3 regions of the Granulicella tundricola MP5ACTX9 genome follow, and region 1 is predicted to be linked to each of the others. Evidence: riboswitches for the same ligand, from Rfam matches in the RefSeq annotation. Region 1 holds a riboswitch; each other region holds the start of a gene.

Region 1 (10,128 bases):
ACGCACACTACACCCGTGAACTTCAAGGCAGCCGCACGCGTACCGGAGCGAGTCACCTGGAAGGGCCTCGACGGCAAGGAGATCGTCGGAATGCTCTACACCCCCGTGGCTCCAAAGCCCGGCATCCCCCCAAAGTATCCCGCCCTCCTCTGGATTCACGGCGGCCCGGAGGCGCAGGACGGTTATAAATTCGATGCGTGGGCCCAATACCTCACACAGCAGGGATACGTCGTCCTGGAACCCAACTACCGTGGCAGCACAGGCTACGGTGAGGTCTTCCGCAACCTGAACGTGGAAGACTCAAATGGCGGTGAGATCGACGACGTCGCACAAGGCGCAAAGTACCTCATCGATCGTGGTCTCGTTGATCCAAAGCGTATCGCCATCGGCGGTGGCAGCCATGGTGGAACCATGACGGGTTACGCCGTCGTCCGCTACCCTCAACTCTTCGCCGCCGCCATGGAACTCTTCGGCGTACTGGACCGTGAACTCTTCGTCTACCGCACCAATCCCAGTTCCTCCGTGCGCTGGATGATGAAGATGGGCGGCACGCCAGAGGAGAAGCCGGAGGTCTACAAGAAAGCGAACGTCCTACTCTCCGTCGATAAGGTTCAGGCCCCCATCCTGATTCTTCACGGCGAAAACGACCCGCAGGTCCCTCCCATTGAATCAGCCGAGTTTGCCAAGGCTCTGAAGGCAAATCATAAGACCCACTTCTACTTCACCTATCCCGGCGAATTACATGGCTTCTCGCAGCCCGCTCACCGGCTCGACGCATAGGAGAAAGAACTGGCCTTCCTGGAGCGTTATATCAACCCAAAGTACGGGACAGTGACGACATCCACAGACGAGGTAGCATTCCCAGGCAAGGAGGCAAACGCTCACAATTAGATCGATTATGATGTCCGCATCAACCGGAGAAACAGGCTTGATCTAAATCAATGAAGATCTTGGACTTCTTGTGGAACAGTCTCACAATATGAGTGACCGACTGAAAACCACTGATGCGAAACATAAGATCCAACAAACGATCTTCCCCATCGCTCCTAGCCCTCAGTTCCGTTTAGTAGCTGAAGGTCCAGGCAAGGTCACCATGCTTTACCCAAAGGGCAGCCGCATCTTCTCCCAGGGCGATCTTGCAAGTCATGTCTATTTCATTCGAGACGGCAGCGTAAAGCTTTCCGCATTCACTGCTGAAGGGAAGGAAGCCACTCTGGCTCTTCTCCATACCAATGATTTTCTGGGCGAAGAGTGTATCTCCGGCGAGAATAAACTCAGATCGACCAGCGCCATCGCAGGAAGGAATTCTTTACTGGTTCGGATCAAGAAATCTAACATGGTCCAGAGCTTACGCGATCACCCCGATTTCATGATGGAGTTCTTCCTGTACCTTCTCGAAAAGACTAGTGGAATGCAGGAAAACCTTACAAATCTCCTCTGTCATCGCAGCGAGCAGAGACTGGCTCGCACTCTGATCCTGCTCGCTGAAGCGACGGACAGTGCGGCATCTGAAACGCTGCTTCCGGAGATAAGTCAGGAAGATCTTGCCGCCATGGTTGGATGTACCCGATCCCGTGCGAACAGGCTTCTCAATCAATTCAGGAAGAAAGGCTTGATTGACTACGGCCACCGGATCACAATAAATAAAAAGCTGTTGCAATCTGTGCTGAAGTCCGTGCCATCCCGTGCTGTCAATTCGCATGCGCTAATCGCAGGCGGCAAGTTGATCTGGGAATGAACCTCGACTTATGGATCTGATCGTCGTCTCTTCTTCAGGCGGCTCAGATGTTCCGGCGTAATCGAGAGCAGTCTTGCGGCCTCGCTTTGTCTCAGGATGAGAGTTGGGTCGACCGTCTGCCACACAGACTTCGTTCGCTCATCCTGCAGGGATTTCAGCCGTTCCGTCGCACTGCTGCCGTTCAGGATGCTGTGCTGTTGCATCGTCAGAAGCTCCCGGCATTGCGACGTCATAAAGTGTTGTTGAAGAGCCGGACGTTGATTTAATTCAACACAGAATTGAACCGGCGAAAAGCAGGAGAGGAGGCACTCTGTCTGTGTCTCCATCGTGCACAGGCTGGGCAGGTTCAGCACTGCCAGAACTCCGCCGGCCCACCAGCCCTCTGATCGGAGTCCCAGCAGGATTTCATCCCCCTTCGGATTGGTGAAGCTCAACCGTACGACGCCGGATCGCACCAGCATCACTTGCCTGGGGTGCTCGCCTTGCTCCACCAGCACGCTGCCAGCCGGATAGCTTCGGGGCTCTGATATCCCGGCAAGCTCGGCTGTCGCAGGATCGACGGCAGGGGAGAAGGCCGGGACCACACGGTCGGATGAGCCTTTGCGCTCAACGAATCTGCCTGGCATGTGTGCTGCTCCGTAATGCCTGGAATGAAACGAACGAACCCGTAAATAGAGACATAGCCCGGACGAAACAGACTGCCGTCAAGCCGGTAAGGACAATAAGGTGCTGCCAGATTGCGCTCATCCTAGCTCATCGACCCGCCCCTTTGATGTCTGCTACCCGACCTAATAGACAACTAGAAGGCGAAATCAGACTTAGCCCGGAGTGTCTCTGCAGGCCTCCACATCCGCCTCCAATAAGGCTTTCCACGCTCTCATAGCGCCCTCTCCATTGATTGCGACATTTTTCTGACCTATACTGACCTTGCTCCCGGTGTCTGCTCGTTCAGCAGACGAAGAGGGAATCCGGTGAGAATCCGGAACTGCCCCGCAGCGGTGACAGGAACGAACGCTCCGAACATGCACTGGTTCAGCCATGAACCGGGAAGCTGGAGCAAGTAGGCAGCCTGCAAGTCCGAAGACCTGCCGAGAGTCGTGTTCAGATGAACATGTAGACACACGCCTACGAGGAGAGGGCGGTTGTGGCGGTCTCCTGCCGCTTCCCGTCCCTATTTGCAGACCGTCCAGTCGATGATCCAGTCAACGATTCAGGAGCCCCGCACGATGAGACTCGGAGAAAACTTCTGCCCCGGCATCCTCCACGCCGTGCCGGCAAAAGACGGCCAGCTGATCCGCATCCGCGTTCCTGGAGGCCTCATCTCTGCCGCCCAACTCGCCGCCGTGGCTTCTCTCGCGGCCTCCCACGCCAACGGAGAGATTGAGCTCACCTCCCGCTCCAACCTCCAACTCCGCGCCATTCAACCATCCAGCCTCCCGTATATCGTCACTACGCTCACGGAAGCGGGCCTCCTGCCCTCCAGCGCTCACGATCGCGTCCGCAACCTTGTCACCAGCCCCTTCGCCGGCATCGACCCCGCTGCGTCCCTCGACACCCGCCCCCTCATCCGCGCCCTCGACCAGCGCCTCATCGCCAACGATCTTTTCCTGCAGCTTCACCCCAAGTTCACCTTCGGCATCGAAGCCAACCCCACCCGCTTCACCTATGAGGTCGAAGACCTCGGCCTCCAGGCCTTCGATAGCACCCATCGCCTCAGCCTCTCGCTCGCCGGCAAAGACACCGGCTGCTCCGTCGCCCCGGAAGACGCCGTAGTCTGCCTGCTGACCGCCGCTGAAGCCTGCATCGACCTCGCAAAGCAGCACAACGTCCCCGTCCGCACCAAACGCCTCACCGCAATTCCCGGAGTCCTCGAGACCCTCCTCAAAACCTTATCCCCCCTCCTCGAACCCACGACGAACCCGGCTCGCGGTCCCGATGTTCGACGAGACGTCATCGGCCCCCACCCCGCCCTCACCCCCGGCCACCTCAATCTAGTCCCCTCCATCCCCCTCGGCCACCTAACCGCATCTCAAGCCACCAACATCGCAACCCTCGCAACCCAACACAACGCAGACCTACACCTCGCCCCCTGGCGCGGCATCGTCCTCGGTAACCTCACCCCCAAGGCCGCCGCCCTCATCGCTCCCCAACTAGCCGCCCTAGGCCTCCCTCTCGACGCAACCAACGGCTTTGAAGGCATAGCCGCCTGCGCCGGCATCAGTCGCTGCGATGCCTCCCTCGCAGACGTTCGCGCCGACGCCGCCCGACTCGCTACTTACCTTGCTACCCGCCCCCACATCCCCGGCTGGACCATCCACCTCTCCGGCTGCGAGAAGCAATGCGCCCTCCGCCACTCCGCCTCCGCCGCCCTTATCGCCACCCCCGCCGGCTACACTCTCCGCCTCCCCAACCATCCCGAAGCCCACTCCCTGCCCTCCGCCGCAGCCATCGCCTCCATCCTCCAGTCCCACACCGAGGCACTCGCTTCATGACCTACATCAAAGACGGCGCAGCCATCTACAAAGAATCCTTCGCCATCATCCGCCGCGAAGCCGACCTCTCCGCCTTCCCGCCCAATCTCTCGCGCGTCGTCGTCCGCATGATCCACGCCTGCGGCCAGACCGATCTCCCCGCACTCGTCCAGGCCTCCCCAGACGCCGCGCGCGCAGGCATCGACGCCCTGGCCGCCGGAGCTCCCATCCTCTGCGACGCCCACATGGTCGCCAACGGAGTCACCCGCACCCGCCTCCCCGCCCAAAACGAAGTCCTCTGCACCCTCCGCGACCCCCGCACCCCCGACCTAGCCGCCCAGCTCCAGACCACCTGCAGCGCCGCCGCACTCGAGCTCTGGCGCGACCACCTCGCAGGCTCAGTCGTCGTCATAGGCAACGCCCCCACAGCCCTCTTCCACCTCCTGGAGATGCTTGCCCACGGCGCACCCCACCCCGCCCTCATCATCGGCATCCCCGTAGGCTTCGTAGGCGCGGCAGAATCCAAGCAAGCCCTCGCCGACAGCACCCTCAACATCCCATTCCTCACCGTCCACGGCCGGCGCGGCGGCAGCGCCATCGCCGCCGCAGCCGTCAACGCCCTCGCAAGCGAGCAAGAATGACCGAAGCATCCCAACCCGGCAAGCTCTACGGCGTAGGCCTCGGCCCCGGCGACCCCGAACTCATCACACTCAAAGCCCTCCGCGTCATCCGCAGCGCCCACGTCGTCGCCTACCCCGTCGCACGCCACGGCCGCAGCAACGCCCGCCTCATCGTCGAAGGCGAGCTCATCCACAACCAGATCGAACTCCCCATGACCTACCCCCTCACCACCGAGGAGTCCGATCACCCCGGCGGCTATGAAGCCGCCATCGCCGAGTTCTACGACGCCACCGCCACCCAGATCGCCACCCACCTTGAAGCCGGCCGCGACGTCGCCATCCTCTGTGAGGGCGACCCCTTCTTCTACGGCTCCTACATGTACCTCCACGATCGCCTAGCCCCCCGCTTCTCCACCACGGTCATCCCCGGCATCCCCTCCGTCATGGGCGCCGCGGCCCAGCTCGGCACCCCCCTCGTCCGTCGCGACACCGAACTCACCATCCTTCCCGGCACCCTCCCCGAAGACACCCTCGCCGCCCGTCTCGCCGCCCCCGGCGCCTACGCCATCATGAAGCTCGGCCGCAACTTCGCCAAGGTGAAATCAGCCCTGCACCGAGCCGGCGTCGCCCACCGAGCCCTCTTCATCGAACGCGCCACCATGGCCGCCGAGCGCATCCTCCCCCTCGACGAAGTCGACCCCACCAGCGTCCCTTACTTCTCCCTCATCCTGGTCCCAGACACCACCCAACCCCAGCGCATGGAGACCGCAACGAGTCCCGGCTGGATCGCCGTAGTAGGCCTGGGCCCCGGAGCCGACCACTGGCTCACACCCGAAGCCCGCCAGACCCTGGAAGAAGCCACCGACCTGGTCGGCTATCACACCTACCTCAACCGCGTCCCCATCCGCTCCGGCCAGCGCCGCTTCGGCTCAGACAACAAGGTCGAGGCCGACCGCGCCCGCCACGCCCTCACCCTCGCCGCCGCCGGCCATCGCGTCTGCGTCGTCTCCTCGGGCGACCCAGGCATCTTCGCCATGGCCTCCGCAGTCCTTGAAGTCGTCGATCAAGGCCCGCAGGAGTGGCGCACTCTAGACATCCGCATCCTCCCCGGCCTCTCCGCCATGCAGGCCGCGGCCTCCCGTGTCGGCGCGCCCCTCGGCCACGACTTCTGCGTCATCTCCTTGTCCGACCGCCTCAAGCCGTGGGAGATCATCATCAAGCGCCTTGAAGCTGCAGCCTCCGCCGACTTTGCCCTCGCCTTCTACAACCCCATCTCGCAGGACCGCCTCTGGCAGCTCGCCGCCGCCCGCGACATCGTCGCAAAACACCGCGCCCCTGAAACCCCCGTCGTCCTCGCCCGAGCCGTAGGCCGCCCGGACGAGCGCATCACCATCACCGATCTAGCCCACTTCGACCCCGCCCTCGCCGACATGCAGACCATCATCCTCATCGGCTCCTCCACCACCCGCACCATCACGATGAGCGAGGGCCGCCAACTCATCTACACCTCCCGCAGCTACCCCGGAGCAGCCACCAGGTGAAGACCCCTTGGCTCAAGATCGTCGGCATAGGAGAAGACGGCTGGGAGGCCCTCACTCCCGCCGCACGCAGCGCCATCGCGCAGGCCGCCATCCTCTACGGAGGCACCCGCCACCTCGCCCACATCCCTCCCGAAGCCACCGCCGCAACCCGCACCCCATGGCCCTCCCCCATGGCCGAAGCTATCGAGAAGATCCTCACCCAGCATCGCAACCAACAGCAAATCGCAGTCCTCGCCAGCGGCGACCCGATGCTCTACGGCGTAGGCGTAACCCTTACTCGCAGCCTGTCCCCTGATGAATTTGTAGTCATCCCAGGCGTCTCCGCCTTCGCGTTAGCCTGCGCCCGTCTCGGCTGGCCCGCCGCGGAGATCACCCTCATCTCCCTCGTAGCCCGCCCGCTCGAGCAGCTTCACCGCGCCCTCGCTCCCAACCAGCGCCTCATCCTCTACTCCGAAGACGGAACCACCCCCGCCAAAGCCGCTGCCTTCTTCACCGCAGCCGGCTACGGCCCCAGCCTCTTCCACGTCTTTGAAAACCTCGGCGGCCCAACCGAACATCGTACCTCAGCCCCAGCATCAGCCTTCCCAACGGAACCCTTCGGCAATCTCAACCTCATAGCAGTCCAGTGCGAACCGGCCCCCGACACTCAACTCCTGTCCCTGGTCCCCGGCCTCCCCAACGAAGCCTTCCAGACCGACGGCCAGCTCACTAAGCGAGAGGTCCGCGCCGCCACCCTCGCACGCCTCGCCCCGCTCCCCGGCCAGCACCTCTGGGACGTCGGCGCAGGCACCGGCACCATCGCCGTCGAGTGGCTACGCACCCACCCCACCAACACCGCCATAGCCTTTGAAGAAAAACACACGCGAGCCGCCAACATCCGCGCCAACGCCGCCCATCTCGGCACCCCATCCCTCCAGACAATCGAAGGCCAGGCCCCCGCCACCTTCGCCACCCAGACCCAATCCCCGGACGCCATCTTCATCGGTGGCGGACTCACCATACCCGGCCTCTTTGAAGCCTGCTGGCACCATCTCCGCCCCGGCGGCCGCCTCGTAGCCAACGCCGTCACCCTTGAATCCGAAGCCCTCCTCATCACACTCCAAGCCCGGCACGGCGGCGACCTCACCCGCCTCCAGATCGCCCACGCCGAACCCCTCGGCCCCACCCAAATCTGGCGTCAGGGAATGCCGATTACCCAATGGACGGCCACCAAGCCATGACCCCAACCCAATCCATCGGCATAGGCTGCTCCTCCAACGCCACCCCGGAAGACATTCTTACCCTTATCCACGCAAGCATCCCCACCATCTTCCCGGCCACAATCCTGGCCACGATAAACCGCCGCGCCGAGATCGCACGCACGGTAGCCGAAGCCCTTGGCATCAACCTCCTTCTCTACCCTGCCGAAGTCCTGGCAAAGATCCCCAGCACCCTCACCACCTCGCAAGCCTCCCTAGCCCACACCGGCACTCCAAGCATCGCCGAAGCCGCCGCCCTCGCAGCCCTCGGCCCCCTAGCTCACATCACCCTCCCACGCCAGACCGGCCACCTCTGCACCTGCGCCGTAGCCACAATCCCAAGCTTGGAGTCCTTATGACAGTCCACTTCATCGGCGCAGGCCCCGGAGCCCCGGACCTCCTCACTTTGCGCGGACGCGATCTCATCGCCGCCTCCCCCGTCTGCCTCTACGCCGGCTCACTCGTCCCCAAAGAGATCCTCACCCACTGCCCGTCCAACGCCCACATCGTAGACACCGCGGACCTCACCCTCGACCAGATCATCGCCGAAATCGCCGCCGCCCACGCCGCCAACCTGGACGTAGCCCGCATCCACTCCGGCGATCTCTCCATCTGGAGCACCCTCGCCGAGCAGACCCGCCGCCTCCGCGCCCTCAACATCCCCTTTGACGTCACCCCCGGCGTCCCTTCCTTCGCCGCAGGCGCCGCAGCCCTTAGCCAGGAGCTCACCCTCCCCCACGTCGCCCAGACCATCATCCTCACCCGCACCTCCACCCGCTCCACCCCCATGCCCCCCGGGGAAGACCTCGCCACCCTCGGCCGCTCCGGCGCAACCCTCGCCATCCATCTCTCAATCCAGAACATGGACCAGGTCACCGGACAGCTTCTCCCCCTTTACGGCCCGGACTGCCCCGCTGTCGTCGTCTTCCGAGCCAGTTGGCCGGACGAACAGATCCTCCGCGGCACCCTCGCCACCATCCAGCAGCAGGTCCAGGACTCCGGCATAGACCGCAACGCCCTCATCCTCATAGGCAAGTCTTTGGGCCAGCCCGGCTTCGGCGAATCCTACCTCTACTCCACCACCCGCGACCGCACCGAGCCCTGACGACACCGGAAATGATCGTCATTCTGAGCGCAGCGAAGAACCCCCGTATTGGCTTTTGCCGTTGCTTGTTCTCCTCAACACAAACATGAATTCTGTCTCAAATACGCGACGCCCAGCCGTCCTCCTCCTCGGCGGCACCAGCGAAGCCGGGGCCATAGCCTCCCATCTGGCCACACACCCAGACCTCAAGCTTATCTCCTCCCTCGCAGGCCGCGTCGCCCACCCAAAGCTCCCCACCGGTCAGACCCGGATCGGAGGCTTTGGCGGAGTCGAAGGTCTCATCACTTATCTACAACAGGAAAAGATACAAATCGTCATCGACGCCACGCACCCCTTCGCAGCCAACATCAGCCGCAACGCCGCCGCAGCCTGCCAACGCCTGGGTATCCCCCTCATCTCCTACGTGCGCCCTCCATGGACCCCACAGCAGGGCGACCACTGGCAAGACGTCCCAGACCTCGAAGCAGCCGCAGCACTCACCCGGAGCTACCACCGCATCTTCCTCGCCATAGGCCGCCAGGAACTGGCCCCCTTCGCCACCTGCATCCATCCATGGTTCCTGATCCGAACCATCGACCAACCAGACGTCCCCCTGCCCCCGAACGCAAAACTCATCCTGGCCCGAGGTCCCTTCCACCTCGCCGATGAACTCCGACTCCTGAAAGCTCACGCCATAGACTGCATCATCAGCAAAAACAGCGGAGGCCCAGCCACCTACGACAAACTCGAAGCCGCCCGCATCCTCGGCCTCCCCGTCATCATGGTCGATCGCCCCACACCCCCCACAAACAACGTACACACCATAGAAGCCGTCCTCTCCCAAATATCCACAGAGTTGGGTCGACTGATAACCAAGTACTAACCGTCTTTATAAAAACCGTCATTCTGGCGAAGCCAGAACCTCCGTATTTGCTTCGGTCGTTGCCTGTTCTCCTCCGTACCATCGTGAAGCCCCGAAAGGACCCCCCTCATGAGACACCTCTTCATCATCGGCATCGGCGCAGGCCATCCCGACTACATCACCATCCAGGCCGTCAAAGCCCTCAACCTCGTCGATATCTTCTTCTTCATGAACAAGGGAGACTCCAAGGACGAACTCGTCCGCCTCAGAAAGGACATCTGCGAGCGCTACATCGAGCACCACCCCTACCGCATCGTGGAATCCGTAGACCCCATCCGCGACGAGTCCATCCCCGACTACAAGACCCGCGTCCAGCAATGGCACCTCGAGCGCGTCCAGATCTACGAAGACCTCATCGCCAACGAACTCAGCGAAGACGCCACCGGAGCCTTCCTCATCTGGGGTGACCCCAGCCTCTACGACAGCACCCTCCGCATCATCGACCAGATCGTCGCACGCGCCAACGTCCCCTTCACCTACGACGTCATCCCCGGCATCACCAGCCCCCAGGCCC
Region 2 (10,128 bases), on a different replicon from region 1:
GGGCATGGATGACGACGGCAGGGACGGCGTTGAGGCCGGCGCGGAGGAGGTCGTGGGCTCGGTGGTAGCCGTCGCGCAGGAAGGCTCGGTGTTGAAACAAAGCGACTTCCAGGAATGGGCTGCCGCCGTGGAGTTGCCAACCGGTAAAGGTTGGGCGGAGAGTTAGGTCGGGGTTGGGCGACTGGATGGTGGTGGAGGTGGGCCGGGTGTGGGTGGTAGGGCGTGGTGGGGGGAAGGCGAGGGTTAGAAGTGAGTTCGGGTTGACCGTTGGAGTCGGGTGGGTGGGGTCGAAGTGGAGGCGGCGCTGGAATGCTTGGAGGGTGCGGAGATCGACTACGGCCAGGGACCAATCAAGGCCGGCGAACTCCTCATGTAGGTCTGGGCGGGTTTGGATTTGGGCGAAGTCTGTGGCGTTTGTCGATGATTCTATTACGGTTGGGGATGGGATTGAGAAATCACGTCCCAAGGTCGGGACGTGAGGAATGCGGCTCGGGCGGTGGGGGGAGGGATCGAGATCCCAGGCGATTAGTTCTAGAGTTTCGAGATTCATGGTTGGATCACCAGCGTTGATTCTGGGCTGGTTTGGGTGCAGTGGACGATGCAGGTGTAGTCGCGGGTGCGCTCCCAGGCGTGGTGGGGGGAGAAGTGACCGAACTCTTCGAGGAGAACGCGAAGGACGCCGGCGTGGGTGACTACTGCGATATTGGTTGTTGCGGCCTTTTGGCGTAAGTCATACAAAGCGTTGAGGATGCGCTGGCGGAATTGGGTGATGGGTTCGCCATTGGGGGTGGGGAGATTGGGGAACTCGGCGACCCAGCGGGCGGCGTAGGTGGGGTCGCGCTGCTCGATGGTCTCCCAGGTGAGGGTTTCCCAGTCTCCGAAGGCGATTTCGCGAAGCTCGGGGGTGAGGTTGAGGGGGATATGGCGGGCGTAAGTGATTGATTCTGCTGTTTCACGGGCGCGGCGGAGGTCGCTGGTGTAGACGGCGTCGATGGCGTGAGGCGCGAGGCGTTCCAAGAGGTTAGGGAGCTGGGAAAGGCCGATTTCACTGAGGTTTGGGTCGGATTGGCCGCAGAAGGTACCGGCTAAATCTGTTTGGGCGTGGCGGATGAAGAGGAGGTTTGTCATCCTAAATCCATGCTCCGGCTGTAAGTACTGCAATTTCAACGAGTTGCGTGGTGGTTCCGAAACAGTCGCCGGTTATGCCGTGGATGCGATGGTTGAGGTATGCGGCGCAGGCTGTTGTTGTGAGGAGGGTTACGGCAATAGGGATGGCTGCGTTGCGGTGCAACGAAAACACCACGATTGCACCACAAATCACCACGGACTGCACCATTGTGAACCACGATGTGCGTTGGGCTACCCGGGCTCCCTGGCCGTTTTCGGGGCGGGCGGGGGGAGATAGCTGAGGGGTAAGGGGGACCAGCGGGCGAGGGTGTGGGCGGCTATGAGGTAGGGGAAGACGTGGTTGAGGGGGAGGGCGGCGACGAGGAGGACTCGGGCTCCGAGGGATAGGGCCAAGGCGGCGGCTCCGTAGGTGCCGATGCGGCTATCGCGGAGGATGGCGAGGGTGCGCTCGCGGGAGTGGTGGCCGAAGAAGGCGTCGGCGCAGTCTGCGAGGCCGTCTTCGTGGAGTGCGCCGGTGATGAGGACAGTGAAGGTCACGGTGCAGAGTGCTGATAAGGGGCGGCTTAAGTGAGGGGCGAGAAACTGGTTGACCAGGGCGGCCAAGGTGCCGATGAGGAGGCCTATGAGGGGGAAGTAGGCCAAGGCGTCTGAGAGGGTGCGGTCGGTGTAGGGAATCTGGGGGGTGGGGATGCGGGTGAGGAACTGTACAGCAGCCAGCAGGGCGTACGCCGGGTTGGTTCGGCGTGCGAGGGCTGCGGGGCGGGTTTGAGGCTCGGTGATCATGATGTGTTTTAGAGGGCGGTTGCGGCGGAGACTCCGGCGGAGGTGAAGGTCGCCATTTGAGTGTAGAGGGCGAGGGCTGACTCAAGGATGGGCATGGCGAGGACTGCGCCGGTGCCTTCGCCTAGTCGCATGTCCAGGGTGAGGATTGGGGTGAGGTTGAGGTGGGCAAGGAGGATTCGGTGGCCGGGTTCCTGAGACTGGTGACCGGCGAAGAGCCAGGAGTGGACTTGGGGAGCGAGCGCGACGGCGCAGGCTGCGGCGGCGGTGGAGATGAAGCCGTCGATGATCAAGGCGATGCGGTGGCTCGCGCAGCCGAGGATGAAGCCGGTCATGGCGGCGACCTCGAGGCCTCCGAGGCGGCGGAGGATCTCTTCCGGCGTGGTCAGGTGGGGCTCGTGGTGGGCGAGGACGGCTTCCAGGACGGCGATTTTGTGGGCGTGTGCGGCGTCGTCCAAGCCCGTACCTCTGCCTGTAACGGGGTAGAGGGCGCGACCGGTGAGGGCTGCGGTGAGGGCGCTGGCGGCGGTGGTGTTGGCGATGCCCATCTCGCCTACGGCGATGAGGTTGAAGCCTTTGGCTGAAGCTTCAGCGGCACATTCGATGCCAAGCGCAAGTGCTTCATTCAGTTCGGCTTCTGAGAGGGCTGGTTCGTGGAGCATGTTGCGGGAGCCGGGGCGGATGGGGGTGTTGCGTAGGGTTGGGGCGGAGTCCAAGGCGGTCGCTACGCCGGCGTTGACGATGTGGACGGGGGCGTTGTGGAGACGACTGAGGACGTTGATGGCCGCGCCGCCGGAGAGGAAGTTGAGAACCATCTGGCGGGTGACTTCGGCGGGGTAGGCGCTGACTCCTTCTGCTGCGATGCCGTGGTCTGCGGCGAAGACCCATGCGGCTTTGCGGAGGTCTGTGAGTCCGAGGGTTTGGAGTTGGGCGGCTAGGTCTTCCAGGCGGCCAAGGGCTCCGAGGGGCTTGGTGAGGGTGTCGAGGTGCGCGCGGAAGAGTGCTTCCGGGGCGGGTGCCGGGATGTTCGCGATCGTGTCCTGGAGGTCTGGGGTCATTTCTCTCTTCACTACGCTGGGGAAAGCTGGGCTACGGGCTGCGGGGTTTCTTCGAGGTGGAGGGTGAGGGAGTCTGCTGGGCGGGCGGCTACGATGGAGGCGATGAGGTTGGTGACGACTGCGGGGTTGGCGCGGAAGTGGAGGTGGACGTAGCTGGCGAGGATGTTGCCACGGGTGTAGCCCTCGGGTGCCTGGCGTTTGGAGAGGGAGTAGTCGAGGTGGTAGGCGGTGTTCAACTCCGGCTCATTGGTGAGGCGGGAGTAGTGGAAGCTGTGGCCCCGGATGACGGTTCCGGTGGGGCCGAGGAGGCAGTCTCGGGTGAAGGTGGTGGTGACGTAGCCGAAGTCGACTAGTTTTGGGGTCATCTCGATGTTGAGGGGGAGGATGCCGGTGAGGGGGATTGCGGGGGTGTTGGGTTGGGTGATGGATTCTGACAGATAGATCATGCCGCCACACTCGGCGTAGATGGGGCGGTTGGTGGCGGCGAAATTACGGATGTCTGTGAGGAGGGAGTGGTTTTCTGAGAGGGCCTGGGCGTGGAGTTCGGGGTAGCCTCCTCCTAAATAGAGGGCGTCGAGATTTTCCGGGAGTTCGGCGTCGGCCAGGGGGCTGAAGGGGATTAACGTGGCTCCTGCGGAGCGGAGGAGGTCCAGGTTGTCTTCGTAGTAGAAGGAGAAGGCTTCGTCGCGGGGGATGCCGATGAAGCAGGGCCTAGGGCCTAGGGCCGAGGGCCTAGGAATATAGGGACCAGGGACTAGGGGCGAGGGACTGGCGGGTAACGGGAAATCCTGCTGGTGCAGGGACTGGATGGCTTCGAGATTGAAGTGCTGTTCGGCTAGGTCGGCCAGGAGGGTGGATTCTGCTTGCAGGGTTTCTGTGGATTGGGCGGCGGCGTGTAGGCCTAGATGGCGCTCGGGGATGGTGATCTCTGGGGTTCTTGGGAGGCTGCCCAGGACTGGGGTTTTACAGCGGGATTCTATGGCCGCCGTGAGGAGTGCGAGGTGGCGGGGGCCTCCGATGCGGTTGAGGATGACGCCGGCGATGGGGAGGGTAGGGTCAAAGGTCTCGAAGCCGAGGACGGTGGCGGCGATGGAGCGGGCGGTCTTGGAGGCGTCGAGGACGAGGATGATGGGGAGACCCAGGATGCGGGCGATCTCGGCTGAGGAGCCGGTCTCGGAGAGAGGGTCTTTGCCGTCGAAGAGGCCCATCATGCCTTCGACTACGGCTGCGTCTGCATCTTGCGTGGCTGCGGTGAAGAGGTCTCGGTTGGCTTCATGCGGGAGGAGCCAGGTGTCGAGATTGCGGGCGGGGCGGCCAGCGAGACGGGTGTGGTGGGTGGTGTCGAGGTAGTCCGGGCCGCCTTTGAAGGGTTGGACGACGAGGCCTCGGCGCTGGAGGGCGGCGATGAGGGCTTGGGTGACCGTGGTTTTGCCTACGCCGGAGGCGTTTCCGGCTACCAGGAAGGCGGTCTGCAAAGGATTGCTCACTGCTGGCGGGCCTTGATGGTGAGGGGGAGGCCGGCGACCATGAGGAGGACGCCGGTGGCGATGGCGGCGACGCGCTGGTTGAGCTCGCCGAGGAGGTCTCTATATTGGCGGCCGGAGGCGTAGGAGGGGACGACGCCGCTGCCGACCTCGTTGGAGACGAGGATGATGGGGCGGGGTGGGGCCTGGAGCGTCTCGAGGAAAAGGGCTACGTTTTCTGTGACGGCGGCGGGGGGGATGGTGAGGAGGTTGGCGGTGTAGAGGGTGAGGCAGTCGATGAGGATGACATCGTGGGCGGGGCCGTGGGTGTGGATGGCTTCGGCGAGGGCGAGGGGCTCTTCGAGGACGGTCCAGTCGAGGCGGTCGCGTTGGCGGTCCTGGCGGTGGCGGGTGATCTTCTCGCTCATCTCCGGGTCTACGGCGGTGGCGGTGGCGATGAAGAGGACGCGGTCTGAGAGGGCGGCGAGCTTCTGGGCGTGGTGGCTTTTGCCGCTACGGGCTCCGCCTAAGATCAGAGTGACCGGGGGTTTGGGGGTGTCGTGCATACGCTCCGGCGGCAGCTATACCTAAACAAAAAGGGGAATGACGGATGGAAGCGGCTGCGCCCACGGGTCTCCGGTGGTGGAGACGGGCGGCAGTGCTCTTCAGCTCTCCCTACGGAGCTGAACGGGCCGAAAGCTGATCTGGCCGGTCTCCTGACTTGCGCTTCAGCGAGTCTTGAACGACCTTCCCAAGCCCTTCGGGCTCAGTGGTTTGCCTTGCGGCTTGTTCGTGCTCTCGGCGCTTACAGTTACGGGGTAGTGACGGAGTTTCACCGCCTTCCCGACACCAGAATCTAAGAGTGAAGATTACCACGGATGGGTGGGTAGGTAGTCAGGGGGCAAGGGTGAGGGTAATCCGCATTGGGAGGAATGGTGGGCGAGAACAGACAGCGGCAATGGCAACCGCAACTGCAACTGCCAATACGGAGGTTCTGAGCTTCGCTCAGAATGACGGGCTTGGAGGAGACAGGAGCAAGGGGCCGGGGCTAAAGCCCCATGCTTTTTGGGCCTCGTGACGGGGGGCTGAAGCCCCCCTCTAATCCGAACGGCAACGGCAACGGCAACGGCAAAAGCAACTGCAAGGGCAAAAGCAACTACTGAGACTCTTCGCTTCGCTCTGAATGACGGGCCAAAACAGGCAACTGCAACAGCAACAGCAGCTACGGAGGTTCTTCGCTGCGCTCAGAATGACGGGCGAAAAAAGCGGGGAGGTTGTATAAGGTCTTATGCCAATCGCTAACTCACGTACGGAGTCTTTGCAGCAGGCGCAGTTTCGCGCGGTTCAGGCCATTACGGTGAAGCCGGAGGTGCTGGATGAGAGCAACCCGACGCGGCAGGTGCTGACCGGGTTGATGAAGCATGGGGGCGTTTATACGCTGCTCGATACGGAGATGATGACGGCGCGGCTGGTGCCGATGTTGACGCGGGGCAGTGGGGCTGCGGCGATGTCTGCTGAGGACGCTAGTACGTTTGTGAATGGGCTGGGGAATACGATGGCGAGCTTCTTCCAGCACCTGGTGCCGGGGAAGGCTTATACGATTCCTTCGAGTTTGATGTCGCATATTGCGTTTCCGGGTACGGGGGTGAGTTACTCGGACCCGGGGCTGGAGCAGAGCGATCCGGGGGTGTTCGAGAGCCCGGAGGTGCCGGCGGCGTTTACGTTTGTGGGGCAGTTTATCGACCACGACCTGACGATGAATGCGGTGGACCTGTTTGAGGTGCAGACGGATGAGGTGGCGAATACGGCTTCGCCGCTGATCGACCTGGACAGCGTGTATGGGGCGAACAGGACGAAGCTGACGGCTCCGTTTTCCAAGATCTTTCATGCGGATGGACGGTTCAGGATGGTGGATCGCGGGGGGTACGAGGACCTGGTGCGGGATGAGGTGGGGAATGCGCTGATTGGGGATCAACGGAATGACGAGAACCAGATGATCCTGCAGATCCACCTGCTGGTGATGAAGGTGCATAACAAGCTGATGGCCGGGGGGCTGGGATTTGAGGAGGCTTACCGGGAGACGCTGTTTAACTGGCAATCGGTGCTGCTGACGGACTATCTGCCTGCGATTCTGGAGCCGGCGACGTTGGCGTGGCTGCTGGGGGAGATCGGTAAGCCGGATTTTGGGGAGTTCAAGTACAAGCCGTGGAAGAATCTTGTGGATGGCAAGCTGGCGGCTAGTATGCCGCATGAGTTTGCGATCGGGTTCCGGTTTGGGCATAGCCAGTTGCGGTTTGGGCTTCGGGTGAATCCGGGCGTTGGGGGAATGGTGAGGTTGTTCGATAACTCGCTGACTTCAAGTGGGGGGAAGACTTCTACGGGGGCGGTGAAGAACCTGTTCAGCGATCTGCGGGGGAGCCAGGAGCTGGTGGCGGAGCATGTGATCGACTGGGGGACGTTTCTGGGTGGGGCTACGCCGCTGCGGTCGAACCGGATCGATGGGAAGGTGACGAGCGTGGTGTTCGACCTGCCGGAGAGCGCGATTCCGGACGATATCAAGTACATCGGGAACCTGCCGCAGAGGAATCTGATCCGGAGCAGGCAGGTGGGGCTTTGTGCGGGGGAGGACCTGGCGAAGTTCTATGGGATCGAACGGCTGGCGACGCGGAAGATTGAGCCGGATGAGGCGGCGCATCACCTGTATATGGAGAAGGGACACTTCAGGACGCCGCTCTGGTACTACATTTTGAAGGAGGCGGAGGCTGTGGGAGGGCCGAAGAGCTCGCGGCTGGGGGCGCTGGGGAGCCGGTTGATCGGCGAGGTGATTGTGGGGGCGATTGGGTTTGCGCCTACGAATGTGCTCGCGGAGCCGGGGTGGAAGTCTAGTGTGACGGGGTCCAGGGAGGTGTCGCTGCTGGAGTTGGCGGAGTGGGTGGGCTAGGAGCGGAAGAGCTCCAGGAAGACGTTGGCGCGGGTGTAGAGGGATTTGGTGAGGCGCTCGGCGGGGACGGGGCGGAAGCCGAGGGACTCGTAGAGGTGGACGGCGGGGGCGAGGGCGCTGTTGGTTTCGATGTAGAGGCGGGTGGCGTTGAGCTTCCAGGCCTGGGCGATGGTGTGGGTGAGGAGCTGGCGGCCGAGGCCCTGGCCCTGGGCGGCGGGGGTGACGGCCATCTTGGAGATCTCGTACTGGCCGGGGGTGATGAGGATGAGGGCGCAGCAGCCGACCGGGGTTTCGTTTTGGAAGGCGAGGTAGATGTGGCCGCCTTGGTCGAGGTATTTTTCTTTGGGGTGGGCCAGGGCTGCGGCGTCGGCGGGCTCGATGCGGAAGTGCTTGGTGATCCAGGCTTCGTTGAGGGATTGGAAGGCGGGTTGGTCGGTGGAGATGGCGGGATTGAAGTCGCGGATGGTGATGGGCATAGAGTTGCGGCCTGGGCAGAACGACGAAATTTGTGGGGGGGAAGAGCGGTCGATTGCTACCGCAATCGATACCCCACCCTATCCCGCGATGAGACTGCGGTCTGAGGATGGGGCACCCGGATTTGTGCCTAGGACTTGACGGCCTGGCGGGCTGCGGGAGCTGCTGCCCGGCCGGGGATGCAGCGGTTCATGATGGCGCTGGTGAGGCGGTGCTCCAGCTCTGGGGGGAAGTCGTAGATCTCGTGGTCTCGATAGATGTTGATGGTCTTGGTGGTGGAGTCGAGGACGACCTCACAGTGCTTGCACTCGGCGATGTGGTGTTCGACTTCGATGAGGAGATCGGGAGCGACGCGGCCGTCGAAGTAGTCGGTGAGCTTGGCGAGAAAGTCTGTGCAGGTCATGCGAGTTGGCCTTCCTTCTTCCCCTGTTTGAAGTAGCGGCTGAGGCGTTCGCGCAGTTGCAGACGCGCTCGGAGAAGACGGGATTTGACAGCGGGGACGCTCAAACCGAGCGCCTCCGCGGTTTCTTCAGTGGAGAGGTTTTCGACGTCGCGCAGGGTGAAGACGGTGCGGAAGCCGGGCGGAAGTCCCTGGATGGTCTTGCGGAGAATGTCGGCGAGCTCTGCCTGGTTGAAGTTCTGCTCGGGGTTGGGACGCCACTCGGCGAAGTCACGAGGGATGGAGCCTTCTTCAGTCTGGACGTCTTCGTCCATGCTGACGGTCTTGCTGGTCTTGCGCTTGCGGAGGCGCATGAGGGACTCGTTGACGGCGATGCGGACGAGCCAGGTGCTGAATTTGGAGTTGCCCTGGAACTGGTCAAGCTTCTGGTAGGCCTTGAAGAAGGCGTCCTGCGTGATGTCCTCGGCGTCTTCACGGTTCTGCGTGATGTGCTGGGCGACGCGGAAGATCTGCCGGTCATACTGCTTGACGAGTTGTTCGAATGCTGAGGCATCGCCTTCTCTGGCCCGTGCGACGAGCGCTACGTCGGGGTGGATCTCTTCGGTCGGGATTTCGTTCTCTGGCGATTGGATGGCAGGCATAAGGAATGGGTGCGGCGGTATTTGTGCAACGTTTGGGGCAGTCGTCAGAGAATGCATACGACATTGGATGACGGCTGCACGTTTCTGGACTCAAACGTGAGGCAAGGCTCATGGTAAATGGGGATTCGCGTTGGGGCAATGTGGAGGTCGGCTAAGTCGGGTCTCAGCCTCGGTTTGCGGGAGTCACGATCCGGTAAATTCTTCGGGGGTGATCCAGGTGAAATGGGCGGGTGGGTCTCCCGTAGCTGCCCTGCGCTCTTATAGGCCGCGACTCCGAACGCTGGGATCAATACAAGCATGCTGGCGAGCCAGAGAGCCCATCCGTGGCTGAGACTGTGGGCCGCGATCCACCACCCGAAGGCCCAACCGAAGACCGACCCGATTCCGCCCGCGACCAGGGTGGCGTAAATCCGGAAAAGGGCGAACGTGACTCGCTGGATCAGGGCTTGGTGAATCCAAGCGGTTGCGGTGGCTACTACGAGTGTCCCCAGAACGCCGCAAACGAGGTAGGACCAGCCGACCGCTTTGAGAAGCTGCGGTGCGCGAACAGCTTGCAGGTGCCCGCCTTGCGTTATCGCTGCGCCCGTGAAGATTCCTACGCCTGCGAGTGTTACTAAAAGCACCGTACATGGGCCCCAGACGGCTATCCACAATGAGGAGCTGAAGGCGAATCGACGAAGACGTGGCACGAGTGCCGATAAAACAAAAGCCACGGCACCTACCAAGAGAAACAAGAAGACGATGAAGGCGAAGGCAAGCGGCAGCATGGCGCAATTTCTACCGCTTTCTTAGTAGAAGGTCAATGGAATCGTCTAGTTGATGGTGATTGTTGTAGAACAGACAACGGCAAAAGCAACTGCAACGGCAAAAGCAACTACGGAGGTTCTTCGCTGCGCTCAGAATGACCCGCTTTGGGGCGAGGCGGGTATCTGGTTTGATTCGGACGATGGCTGTTGGTGGGGTTTTGATGTGCGGTGGGGGCTGGTTGCGGCTAGAGTTTAGGGTGACTGCAGGTTTGTGAGGTTGGGTTTGGGTTCTGGGATCAGGGTTGGGGTGTTTGCGGCGGTTTGCCTTTCTGGTGCGATGGGGTTGCCGGGGTGTGCGTGGGCTTCGGCTCTGAAGAAGCCGGCTAAGGCTGCGAGTCATGTGCAGAAGGGTAAGGCGGCTACAGGTAAGGCAGGGAAGAAGGGTGCGGTTTCTGCCAGGGCGGCCAAGGGTGCGAAGGGTAAGGCTGTCGCTTCTG
Region 3 (10,128 bases), on a different replicon from region 1:
CCAATACATCACCATCCTCCTGCCCAACCAGCTAGGCCCCAACGGCTCCTTCCCCAAGGAGCTCCTCCGCACCAAGCCCTACAGCTACTCCATCTTCAACTTCGACGTCATGGCCGGCCTCTGCCAGTCCCTCAAGGGAGTACAGCAGGACGCCACAAAGTTTGCCCTCCCGGACGGCCGGGGCCTCTGCAAATCAGCCGAGTTCCTCTACCCATTCCTCAAGGATCGCAACGCCTGGCCGTACGCCCATGACGTCGAGCACTTCGACGCCCTCCCCGTTCGCTCCCCCGGCCTCCTCTTCGCCGGCCTCGCCTGCCACCAGCAGCCGTACCTCGACCTATGGAAATCCCTCAACCCAGACCCCACGGATCGCGAGATCATCCGCAACTACCCCATCCGCCAACCGCTTCTCTGGGTCTGACCCGCTCGTTCGCAGCACCGCACCATTCGATTCTCAGGAGCCACCATGCGTAACCCCTTCGTCAAAACAGCCTCACTCTATCTCCTCTCCGCCAGTCTGCTTGCCACGCCCAGCCTCCTCGCTCAGTCCAACACCGGCACCATCCTTGGCACCGTCCAGGACGACTCCGGAGCCGTAGTCCCGGACGCGACGGTCACCATCAAAAGCCTCGGCACCGGAGAAACCCGCACCGTCAAGAGCAGCGCCAACGGCGAATACACCTTTCCCAACCTCCAGATCGGCCATTACTCCGTCACCGTCACGCACGAAGGCTTCGCCAGCGTCCAGATCGCCGATACCGAGCTCCAGGTCGCCCAGAAGGCCACCATCAATCCCGTCATCCACGTCGGAGCCGTCACGGACAAGGTCACCGTCATCGCCGCCGAGGTCCCCCTCCTCAACGCCGCCACCTCCTCCGTCGGCCAGGTCATCGACACCCAGACCGTCCAGAACGTCCCCCTCAACGGCCGCAATTTCTGGCAGCTCACCCAGCTCACCCCCGGCGTCAGCTTCATCCAGGGCGGCCAGAACATCGCCTCCGGTGGAACCTCCATCCGCGCCAGCGCCGTCAACGTCAACGTCAACGGCCTCTCCCCCTCATGGACCGGCTGGTATCTCGACGGAGCCAACATCACCGAGTTCCAGCTCGGCGGCACCATCATTCAGCCCAACGTAGACGCCCTCCAGGAGTTCAAGGTTGAATCCGGCAACATGGGCGCGGACTACGGCCACAGCCCCACCGTCATCAACGCCACCCTCAAATCCGGCACCAACAAGTTCCACGGCGTCCTCTATGAGTTCCTCCGCAACAATGCCCTCGACGCCAAGAACTACTTCTTCGTCCCGCCCACCGGCAGCACTCAGCGTGATGAACCCCTCCACCGCAACCAGTTCGGCTTCGCAGTCGGCGGCCCCATCTATCGTGACAAGACCTTCTTCTTCGTAGATCTCCAGGAGACCCTCTTCTCCCAGGCCCAGAACTTCAACTCCGTCGTCCCCACAGCCGCCCAGCGCAACGGCGACTTCTCCGCCCTCCCCGTCATCCTCATAGACCCCACCACCAAGCTCCAGTTCCAGGATGGCGGCGTCCTCAACAAGATCCCCCAGAACCGCATCTCCCCGCAGGCCCAGTACCTCCTCAAGTACATGCCCCTGCCCAACTTCGTCTCCAACGGCACCAGCCGCGCCATCGTCACCAACAAGCTCAAGCAGCAATTAGGCCAAGGCGATATCCGCATCGACCACCAACTCTTCGCAGCCGATCACCTCACCGGCCGTTACTCCATCTCGGACAACCGTGAGACCGATCCCAACGCCTACACCGCCCTCGGCGGCTTCCCGCTCCGCAGCCGTGGCCAGAACGCCGTCGTCCGTGAAACCCACGTCTTCAGCCCCAAGCTCATCAACGATCTGCAGGTCTCCTACTACCGCAGCTACTTCCTCTTCACCAGCTCACTCCAGGGCACCAATATCGACGACCTCGCCGGCATCACCGGCCTCGACGGCCTCGCGCCGCCCTCCACCGTCGGCTTCCCCAGCGTCACCATCTCCAATTACTCCAACTACAACGGCCAGGCCAACAACAGCTATCCCAAGCAGAACAAGATCCGTTCCTGGCAGTATGTCGATCATCTCAACTACGCCAGCGGCAAGCAGGACATCCGCATCGGCTATGAGCTCTTCCACAACACCAACACCTTCATCGCAGGCAACAACTCCACCGGCACCTTCAACTTCAACGGCCTCTACACCGGCAAGAACTGCACCGCCACCGCCGGCGTAACCTGCGGAGACAACTTCGCGGACTTCCTCATCGGCGACCCCCTCAGCGGCAGCCGCAGCACCTTCCGCAACATCTGGGGCAGCAACGGAAACTTCCAGAGCATGTTCTTCCAGGACGACATCAAAGTCCTCCCCAACCTCACCGTCAATGCCGGCATCCGTGAAGAGATCAACCCCTTCTGGACCGCCCTCAAAGGCCAGACCTCCGGCTTCGATACCGCCACCGGCAAGCTCGTCATCCCCACCAACATCGACCCCAGCGTCCAGCCCCTCACCCCATCCCTCCTCACCCTCTTCGCGGACCGCTTCGAGACCACCGCCAGCCTCCACCTTCCGGAAAACGTCCGCTCCACCGCCTACGCTAACGTAGCCCCACGCCTCGGCTTCGCCTACAGCCCCAAACCCAGCACCGTCCTGCGCGGCGCATACGGCATCTTCTTCCTCTTCCCGGACGATAACGCCATCAACAACACCCAGAACACGGTCCCCTTCATCGCCTCGCAGACCGTCAACAACGCTACCCCAACACCCACCCTCACCTTCGGCAACTTCTTCTCCGGTCAACCCGTCGTCACGGCGAATACCACCAACGCCGTCTGCTCCTTCGGCTTCGTCGCCAACTCCTGCTCCACCCCCAGCATCACCAGCATGGCCCTCCACGTACAGAACACCTACATTCAGGAGTACAACGCAGCCGTCCAGCACCAATTCGGCGCACGCATCTCGCTGGACGTCGCCTACGTCGGCAACAAGACCACGCACATGCAGCAGGCCTTCCAGATCAACGATCCCAACCCCGCCGCCGGTGCCGTACAGAACCGCCGTCAACTCCCCCAGTGGGGCACCATCAGCGATTCACGCTTCGCCGGCAACGGCAGCTACAACGCCCTGCAGACCAAGTTTGAAGCGCGCGGCTTCGCCGGTGCCACCTTCCTCGCCAGCTACACCTACAGCAAGTGCCTCACCGACGGCACCTACACCTCCGTCGTCCGTGAAGACACCCCACTCATCCGTTACTACGGCGTCTGCAACTACGACCTCACCCACAACTTCGTCACCAGCTACGTCTATGAACTCCCCTTCGGCCGCGGCAAAACCTTCCTCAGCCACACCAACAGCATCATCAACCAGGCCATCGCCAACTGGCAGGTCTCCGGCATCGTCACCTTGCAGTCCGGCCTGCCCTACACCCCCACCATCAGCGCCGACCAGGCCAACACCGGCGTAGGCTCGCAGCGCCCCAACGTCATCGGCCGAGTCACCAACACCCGCAACGTCAACTGCTGGTTTTTCGACTCCAGGAACACCGCCTGCAAGTCCCTCGCACCCAACGCCACCGACGCCTACGCTCTCCCCACCCAGTACACCTACGGCAACGGCGGCATCAACCTCTTACGCTCGGACGGCCTCGTCCAGTTTGATATGTCGCTCCTCAAGGACTTCCACTTCTCCGAGTCCCGCTCGCTCGAACTCCGCGGCTCCTTCTTCAACCTCTTCAACCACGCCACCTTCGCCACCCCGGTCACCAACATCGACTCCACCACCGCCGGCCAAGTCAGCTCAACCCTCAACGGCTCCCGCCAGATCGAGCTGGCAGCCAAGATCTACTTCTAAAGCCGTCGATAGAAGGCAGTCACTAATAGAGCAACGGATAAATATGTTCGTCATTCTGGCGAAGCCAGAACCTCCATATTGGTATTTGTTGTTGCTCGTTTTATTCCTTGGCGGCATACCCTCAACTCAGAAGGCGAGCTTCGCGGCAACCTGCACCAACCGCGGAGCCGTCGCACTCACAATCTTCCCAAACAACGGATCTTCAAACTGACCATTCACCGCAGCCGGCCCAAAGAACTGCGCATGGTTGAACACGTTGAAACCCTCCAGCCGCAGGTTCAGCGTCATCGCATCCCGCAGCCGCACGCCCTTCTGCAGGCTGGCATCGTAGTTATCGATCCCCGGCCCGTAGAAGAACCTCCGCTTCGCATTTCCAAGCTGCCCCGGCAGCTCTTCCTGAAAACTCGCAACACGAAACGCATCCCGCCCACTACGACCGTCCTTGTTGATCTGTAAATTTCCCGGCGCATACTGTGGCGTATCGATCAGAAAATTATTCGCTCCATTCCCAAGCGTCCCCAGGTACGAGTTATCCGAGTTATCGGACAAGGTCACCGGCAGCCCGCTCGCAAACCGAGTCGTGCCGGACAAACTCCAGTCCTTCGTCCAACGATTGCTCCGCCCCACCAGCTGATCCACCCCAAGCTGGAGGTCATAAGTCGCCACAAAGTCATGCCGCAGATCGTAGGCAGAAATCGCCCGTGAATGTCGCGCATCCACAGGGTCCAACTGCTCCCCCAGATTCGATCCCTGATCGATCGACTTCCCATACGTATAGCTCAGCAGAAACGACGAACCCCGATGCTGATACTTCAACGTAGTCTGCAACGCGTTGTAGTTGGAGTTGGCAATCGAAGAGTCCGACGTATTCTCCCCATAGTTCGACCCCTGCCCCACCCGAGTCCCCCGCACCGTCTGTCCCGCTCCATTCGTATAAGCCGTATCCTCTCCAAACGCCCCGCACCCCGGCAGGCTCAGGCACAGTGCCGGATCGCCCGGATTCACGGACACCAGCGTCAGCAGATGATGCCCCTGGTTCCCCACATAGCTCGCCGTAAAAACCAGGTCGCGCGTGATCTGCCGTTGCAGGGACAGCATGTAGTTATTGATGTACGGAACCCTGTTGCGAGAGTTGAAGAACGGATCGGCCGCAATCGGCGTGAAGTTGGACCAGTCCACATTGTTGTCCGGATTGGAAGTCGAAACGTTATGCGGAGGAAACGGGAAAGGAAAGCGCTGCCCGTTATTCACACCCGTAGCCGCAGTAATAAACGGCGTAGCCAGCAGCGGCGGCCCCGGACTCAGATAGTTGAAGCCGAACGGCGGCACCGCATACATGATCCCCGCCGAAAGCCCCGGAAACGCCGTATAGAAGATCCCATAACTAGCCCGGATGCTGCTCTTGCCCGACTCCCCAAACAGCAGCCGTCCCAACCCGCTCTCAAACCGAGGCGCATAAGCCACCCCAATCCGCGGCGCAAAGTTCTTGAAGCTCGTCGGAGCAATCGTCTCCGGCACACCCGGATCGCCCGCAACCACAAACCCCGCAGGCGCTCCCGGATAAAGAACCGACTGCCGCCCCGCAATATAGGTCTGCAGTTGATGATTCTTCTCAGACCACGGCTCGACCACATCCCACCGAATCCCCAGATTCAAAGTAAGATCGTTCCGAACCCGCCAGCTATCCTGCGCATACACCCCCAGGTAATGATTCCGCAGATAGAACGGCTGCCCAGACGATTGCGTGTAGTTACTCGGTGTCCCAAGCAACAAATCCGCGTAAGCCGACCCCGTCTCCGTCCCATTGATATTGAACGTCCCGTTGAACGTAGCGTTCGGATGTTCGTTCACCTGCTCCTCATGAAACTGCGCTCCCACCTTCACCGTGTGCGCCCCAAACACTCGCGAGAACCCGTCGCTGACGTAGTACGTGTTATTCACCTGTGTCAGGTTCGTAATCGGAACACCCATCGTGAACGAAGGAAACGTCACATTCTCGACGCCTTCAAACTCCGGAGCCTGCACATAGATTCCTGGCGTCCCGGCTCCCGTCGTAAACCCCTGTGACGCCAATGACACGCCCAGCCCGCCCTGCGGCTTCCCAACCACATTCGCATACCGCAAATACCCCAGATTGAACTCGTTCACGGAGTTCGCCCCAATCACCTTCGTATCGGACACAGAGAGCAGTTGCGCCCGCCCAATCGTCAGCGCATCGAACCCCGGAATCGAAGCCCCGCCCTGCGACCCCGGATAAGGATTGTCCAGCGTGTAATCGTCCAGGAAGTAATACGCAGAGATCCTTCCAGCGCGAGTATCCGCATCCAGCCGGAACGATCCTTTGTCATCCCGGTTCGTCTGCGTTGAAGCCGATGTAGAAAACAATCCATCGCCCGCATTTGGCGTAGGAATGAACCCCAGCAGGCTTTTGCCCGGCGCCCCCCACGCAGACTGCGGGATTGAAAGATTCGGAAACACGCATTGCGTCGTGCTCACACAGTCACTGCCGTACCTCGCAGGCATGGCGTTCAGGTTGTTAGCGTCCACCGGCATCGACTCACCCGCCCGGTAGGTATACGGCTCACCACTCGCCACCGAATACCCCAGCTTCGGCGCAAGCACTTGGGTCGCCAGGTAAGGCCCACTCACCACGGTAGGCACGTCGATGGAGGTCCCACTCACCACCGCCTTGGTCGTAAACTCCGCGGCGTCCGCCGAAAAATTTCCCGTACGCTCGGCCACGGTCGGAACAGAGATGTTCCCCGTCGAGATACCCTGCGTCTCCCGCGTCCCCTGGTAGTCCGCGAAGAAGAACAGCTTCGTATGCCCGACCGGCCCACCCAGCGTCCCGCCAAACTGATTCTGCTTGAACTCCGGCCGCGTCGGATCGAAGTACCCCCGCGCATCGAGCGCAGTGTTCCGGAAGAACTCGAACGCCCCACCATGAAGCCGTCCGCCACCCGACTTCGTCACCACCGTCACCACACCACCGTTGTAGTTCCCATACTCCGGATCGAAGTTATTCGTCAGCACCCGGAACTGCTCGATCGAATCTAGGTCCGGCACCACGGAAGTCCCGCCGTTCATGTGCTCCTGCACATCCACCCCGTTCACCATGAAGCCGTTTGAAGACTCACGCTGCCCGTTGATCGAAACATTCCCCGGATTCTCATCCCCAGAAGGCGAGATCCCACCCGTCACCCCCGCCATGATCACGGCATTCGGCAGCAGCGTCGAAACCGGCGCAACCCCCGGCTGAATCGACAGCAGATCCGTATAGCTCCGCCCGTTCAGCGGGAGTGCTGCCATCTGGTCGCCCGTCACCACCTCGCCCAGATGCGTCGCGCTCGTCTCCACCTGGATCCCCGTCTCACTCGTCACCGTCACGCTGTCCGACCGGTTTCCCACCGCCAGCTCAGTATCCACCCGCACCACCGAGTCCGTATCCACCGTCAGGTTCGACTTGCGCTGCGGCGTAAACCCATCCGCCGAGATCGTCAGCTCATAATGCCCCACCGGCAGATTCGGAAACGAGTAAAGCCCCTGCCCATTCGCCACAGTCTTGTAAACCGTCTGCTGACCCACACTGACCAGCGTCAAAGCCGCCCCCGGAATCACCGCGCCACTCGCGTCGGTCACAGTGCCAGACACACTGCCACCCGTCGCGGCATGAAGCGAGGAGCCTGAACCAATCAAAATTGAAGCAAGAAGGATCTGCCGCTTGGCAGAGGAAAGTCGATCATTCATCAAGAGCACGTGCACCTCAAATAAACGGAAAACGAGGCATAAAGCTCAGGCTGAATGAGCGATCGCCCCCGTTTCCACGCGGGGTAGAATCACAAACCAATCCTGGGTAGGTCTCCTGATTGACAGGTGAGGCTGACTTCAGCCTCTAACCCTCCGCCTTCCCCGGCTCTTCACCGAGTGGCATCTGAAAGGTCGTTCCTGATCACAGTGGCGGGACCATGCCGGACTTACACCGGCTTCCCTGTTATGCCCTCGCGGGCACCCAAGATCTTTACTTCATCAAAGTAGCACGGCTGCAGAGTTGATCGCACAAGAAACACACCGCACCGTCCACACCCGTCCATTCCACCGCAGATCCGTCAATGAAAGCGGCGCAACGTCCACCCGCCAGAAAGCCGCAGCCGGCGCGCCCATCGCCAACACCACCGCACTCTTGATCACCCCTGGACAAGTCATCGCCACCGTATGCCCAGCAGCCGTCCGCCCCTCCATCCATCGAGCAGTCCGCTCTATCACCCCCGCCACCGACTCCCCTCCATGCGGTCGCGCCTCCACATCCGTCAGCCACCCCATCAGCCCCTCCGGATCACGCCCCTCAACCTCCCCCAACCCCAGCCCGCGCCAATCCCCATAGTCAAAATCCCGCAGGCCTCCATCCACCACCCCCGTCAGCCCGAGCCCCTCCGCAGTCATCCTCACCCGCACCTCCGGACCCATCAGCACATCCTGCGCCCGAGGCCCATTCCACCCCAGCCCAGCAATCCGCGACCCCTCACCACTCTCAAGCCCCTCATCCAGCGGAAAACTCGCTGCCCTCACCGCCGCAGTAGCCCCATGACTGATAAACGTCACCCTTGATGTCATCTCTTTGTCCAATTCCCCATAAACCCACCCCTCCGCCTTGACACTGATCTTAGCCGCACATAGGCTCGGACTAGCTTCTGGAAATGAGAGCAAAGAAGCCGGTGCAAATCCGGCACGGTCGCGCCCCTGTAATCGGCTGCCCCGCAGCTGAAAGTCAGACCTTCCCTCATTCGAACGAGCACTGCATTGGGACGCACGATCCCAGGAGGCAACACAATGGCACATTCCGCAACCACCCCCGTCGCAGCACCCCTCTCCATCCCCGTCATCCCCATGCGCGAGCTCCTCCCGTGGGCGCTCTTCGCAGGCCTCATGCTCCTCATGGCGATCTACTTCGTCGGCGCAGAGCAGGGTGCCACCGCCCTGTTCCACGGCACCGCCGTCCATGAGTTCCTGCACGACGGCCGCCACCTGCTCGGCTTCCCCTGCCACTAAAGCAGCGCCGCACCACTCCATAGGTCGTCCATGATCCGATCCCTGCTCGTTCGCGGGATGCTCACCGGCATCCTCGCCGGACTCATCGTCTTCGCCTTCGCCCGTCTCGTCGGCGAACCGGAAGTCGACCGCGCCATAGCCTTCGAAACCGCACAAGACCAATCCAAAGGCGAAGCCGCCGAAACCCCCATAGTCACCCGCCCCACTCAAAAGGGTCTAGGCCTCCTCACCGGCACCATCGTCTATTCCATCGCGCTAGGCGGCATCTTCGGCCTCGTCTTCGCCTACGCCCAGGGCCGTTACGCCATCACCGAACCACGCCCCCTCGCCGCCCTCATCGCACTCCTCGGCTGGCTCTCCATCGTCCTCATCCCCACCTTAAAATACCCAGCCAATCCCCCCGCAGTAGGCGATCCCGCCACCATCGGCATCCGCACCGCAGCCTACTTCCTCCTCATCGCCCTCTCCCTCGCGACCCTCACCCTGCCCTTCCAGCTCAACCGCCGCCTCACCCCGCACCTCGGCACCTGGAACGCGGCCATATCAGCCTCAGCGATCTACGTCCTCCTGGTAGCCATCCTCTACAAGCTCCTCCCCGTCATCGACGAAGTCCCCAAAGACTTCCCCGCCACCCTCCTCTGGCGTTTCCGCATCGCCTCCTGGGGCATGCAGGCCGTCCTCTTCGCTACCATAGGCCTGATCTTCGGCTTCCTCACAGAACGCGATCAGAATACACACCGGCAGGAGGCCTAGCCCATGTCCACCCACCGCCAACGCGTCATCCGTGCCGATGGCCGCGCCTTCAACATCGTTCAACACCGAGCCCACCTCTCCTACTGCTCCCTTGGCTGCTGCTGCGGCATCACCGAGCGTGGCTACGCAGCCGTCCCCGTAGACGTCTACAAAGAGGAGTGGCTCAAGCGCAAGATCCGCAACGACGTCCACCTCACCCAGGGCGGCTGCCTCGGCCCCTGCGCCCTCGCCAACGTCGTCAGCCTCGTCTTCGACCAGAAAAGCATCTGGTTCCACTCCGTCAACGGCCCCTGGCTCGTCCGCCAGATCTACGACTACATCGACGCCATGCTCGCCGCCGACCGCTTCATCCAGCCCCCCTCAGAGCTCAGCGAGTACGTCTTCAACTACTACGATTGGGACGTCCGCCTCCCATCCCCCTCAGAAAATCCAGACAACCTCGTCCAGCTTCAAACCCCCCAATCCACCGGCGC

The links. A riboswitch is a leader RNA that binds a small molecule or an ion and turns the genes downstream of it on or off. The one in region 1 is predicted to bind cobalamin.
Region 2: it holds a riboswitch for cobalamin, as region 1 does, so the genes downstream of both, cobU (bifunctional adenosylcobinamide kinase/adenosylcobinamide-phosphate guanylyltransferase) here and cobG (precorrin-3B synthase) in region 1, are expected to answer to the same signal.
Region 3: it holds a riboswitch for cobalamin, as region 1 does, so the genes downstream of both, ACIX9_RS19040 (TonB-dependent receptor) here and cobG (precorrin-3B synthase) in region 1, are expected to answer to the same signal.

Annotation. Positions count from the first base shown of each region.
Region 1 covers NC_015065.1:236,904-247,031, forward strand. The annotation lists gene ACIX9_RS21180 (S9 family peptidase) at 1-780, shown strand, start outside; gene ACIX9_RS21185 (Crp/Fnr family transcriptional regulator) at 980-1,738, shown strand; gene ACIX9_RS21190 (Crp/Fnr family transcriptional regulator) at 1,747-2,364, opposite strand; cobalamin riboswitch at 2,656-2,845, shown strand; gene cobG (precorrin-3B synthase) at 2,965-4,230, shown strand; gene ACIX9_RS21200 (precorrin-8X methylmutase) at 4,227-4,850, shown strand; gene ACIX9_RS21205 (precorrin-2 C(20)-methyltransferase) at 4,847-6,370, shown strand; gene ACIX9_RS21210 (bifunctional cobalt-precorrin-7 (C(5))-methyltransferase/cobalt-precorrin-6B (C(15))-methyltransferase) at 6,367-7,590, shown strand; gene ACIX9_RS21215 (cobalamin biosynthesis protein) at 7,587-7,967, shown strand; gene cobM (precorrin-4 C(11)-methyltransferase) at 7,964-8,713, shown strand; gene ACIX9_RS21225 (cobalt-precorrin-6A reductase) at 8,799-9,575, shown strand; gene cobF (precorrin-6A synthase (deacetylating)) at 9,684-10,128, shown strand, end outside.
Region 2 covers NC_015064.1:2,363,902-2,374,029, reverse strand. The annotation lists gene ACIX9_RS25755 (hypothetical protein) at 1-550, opposite strand, end outside; gene ACIX9_RS23745 (histidine phosphatase family protein) at 547-1,128, opposite strand; partial or broken gene cobS (adenosylcobinamide-GDP ribazoletransferase) at 1,130-1,911, opposite strand; gene cobT (nicotinate-nucleotide--dimethylbenzimidazole phosphoribosyltransferase) at 1,920-2,966, opposite strand; gene ACIX9_RS10150 (cobyrinate a,c-diamide synthase) at 2,978-4,453, opposite strand; gene cobU (bifunctional adenosylcobinamide kinase/adenosylcobinamide-phosphate guanylyltransferase) at 4,450-4,995, opposite strand; cobalamin riboswitch at 5,119-5,321, opposite strand; gene ACIX9_RS10140 (peroxidase family protein) at 5,718-7,370, shown strand; gene ACIX9_RS10135 (GNAT family N-acetyltransferase) at 7,367-7,846, opposite strand; gene ACIX9_RS10130 (anti-sigma factor family protein) at 7,975-8,247, opposite strand; gene ACIX9_RS10125 (sigma-70 family RNA polymerase sigma factor) at 8,244-8,885, opposite strand; gene ACIX9_RS25750 (hypothetical protein) at 9,209-9,502, shown strand; gene ACIX9_RS10115 (transglycosylase SLT domain-containing protein) at 9,903-10,128, shown strand, end outside.
Region 3 covers NC_015057.1:47,956-58,083, reverse strand. The annotation lists gene ACIX9_RS19050 (alginate lyase family protein) at 1-421, shown strand, start outside; gene ACIX9_RS19045 (TonB-dependent receptor) at 467-3,856, shown strand; gene ACIX9_RS19040 (TonB-dependent receptor) at 3,983-7,603, opposite strand; cobalamin riboswitch at 7,692-7,884, opposite strand; gene ACIX9_RS19035 (histidine phosphatase family protein) at 7,883-8,455, opposite strand; gene ACIX9_RS19030 (CbtB domain-containing protein) at 8,684-8,902, shown strand; gene ACIX9_RS19025 (CbtA family protein) at 8,933-9,655, shown strand; gene ACIX9_RS19020 (cobaltochelatase subunit CobN) at 9,659-10,128, shown strand, end outside.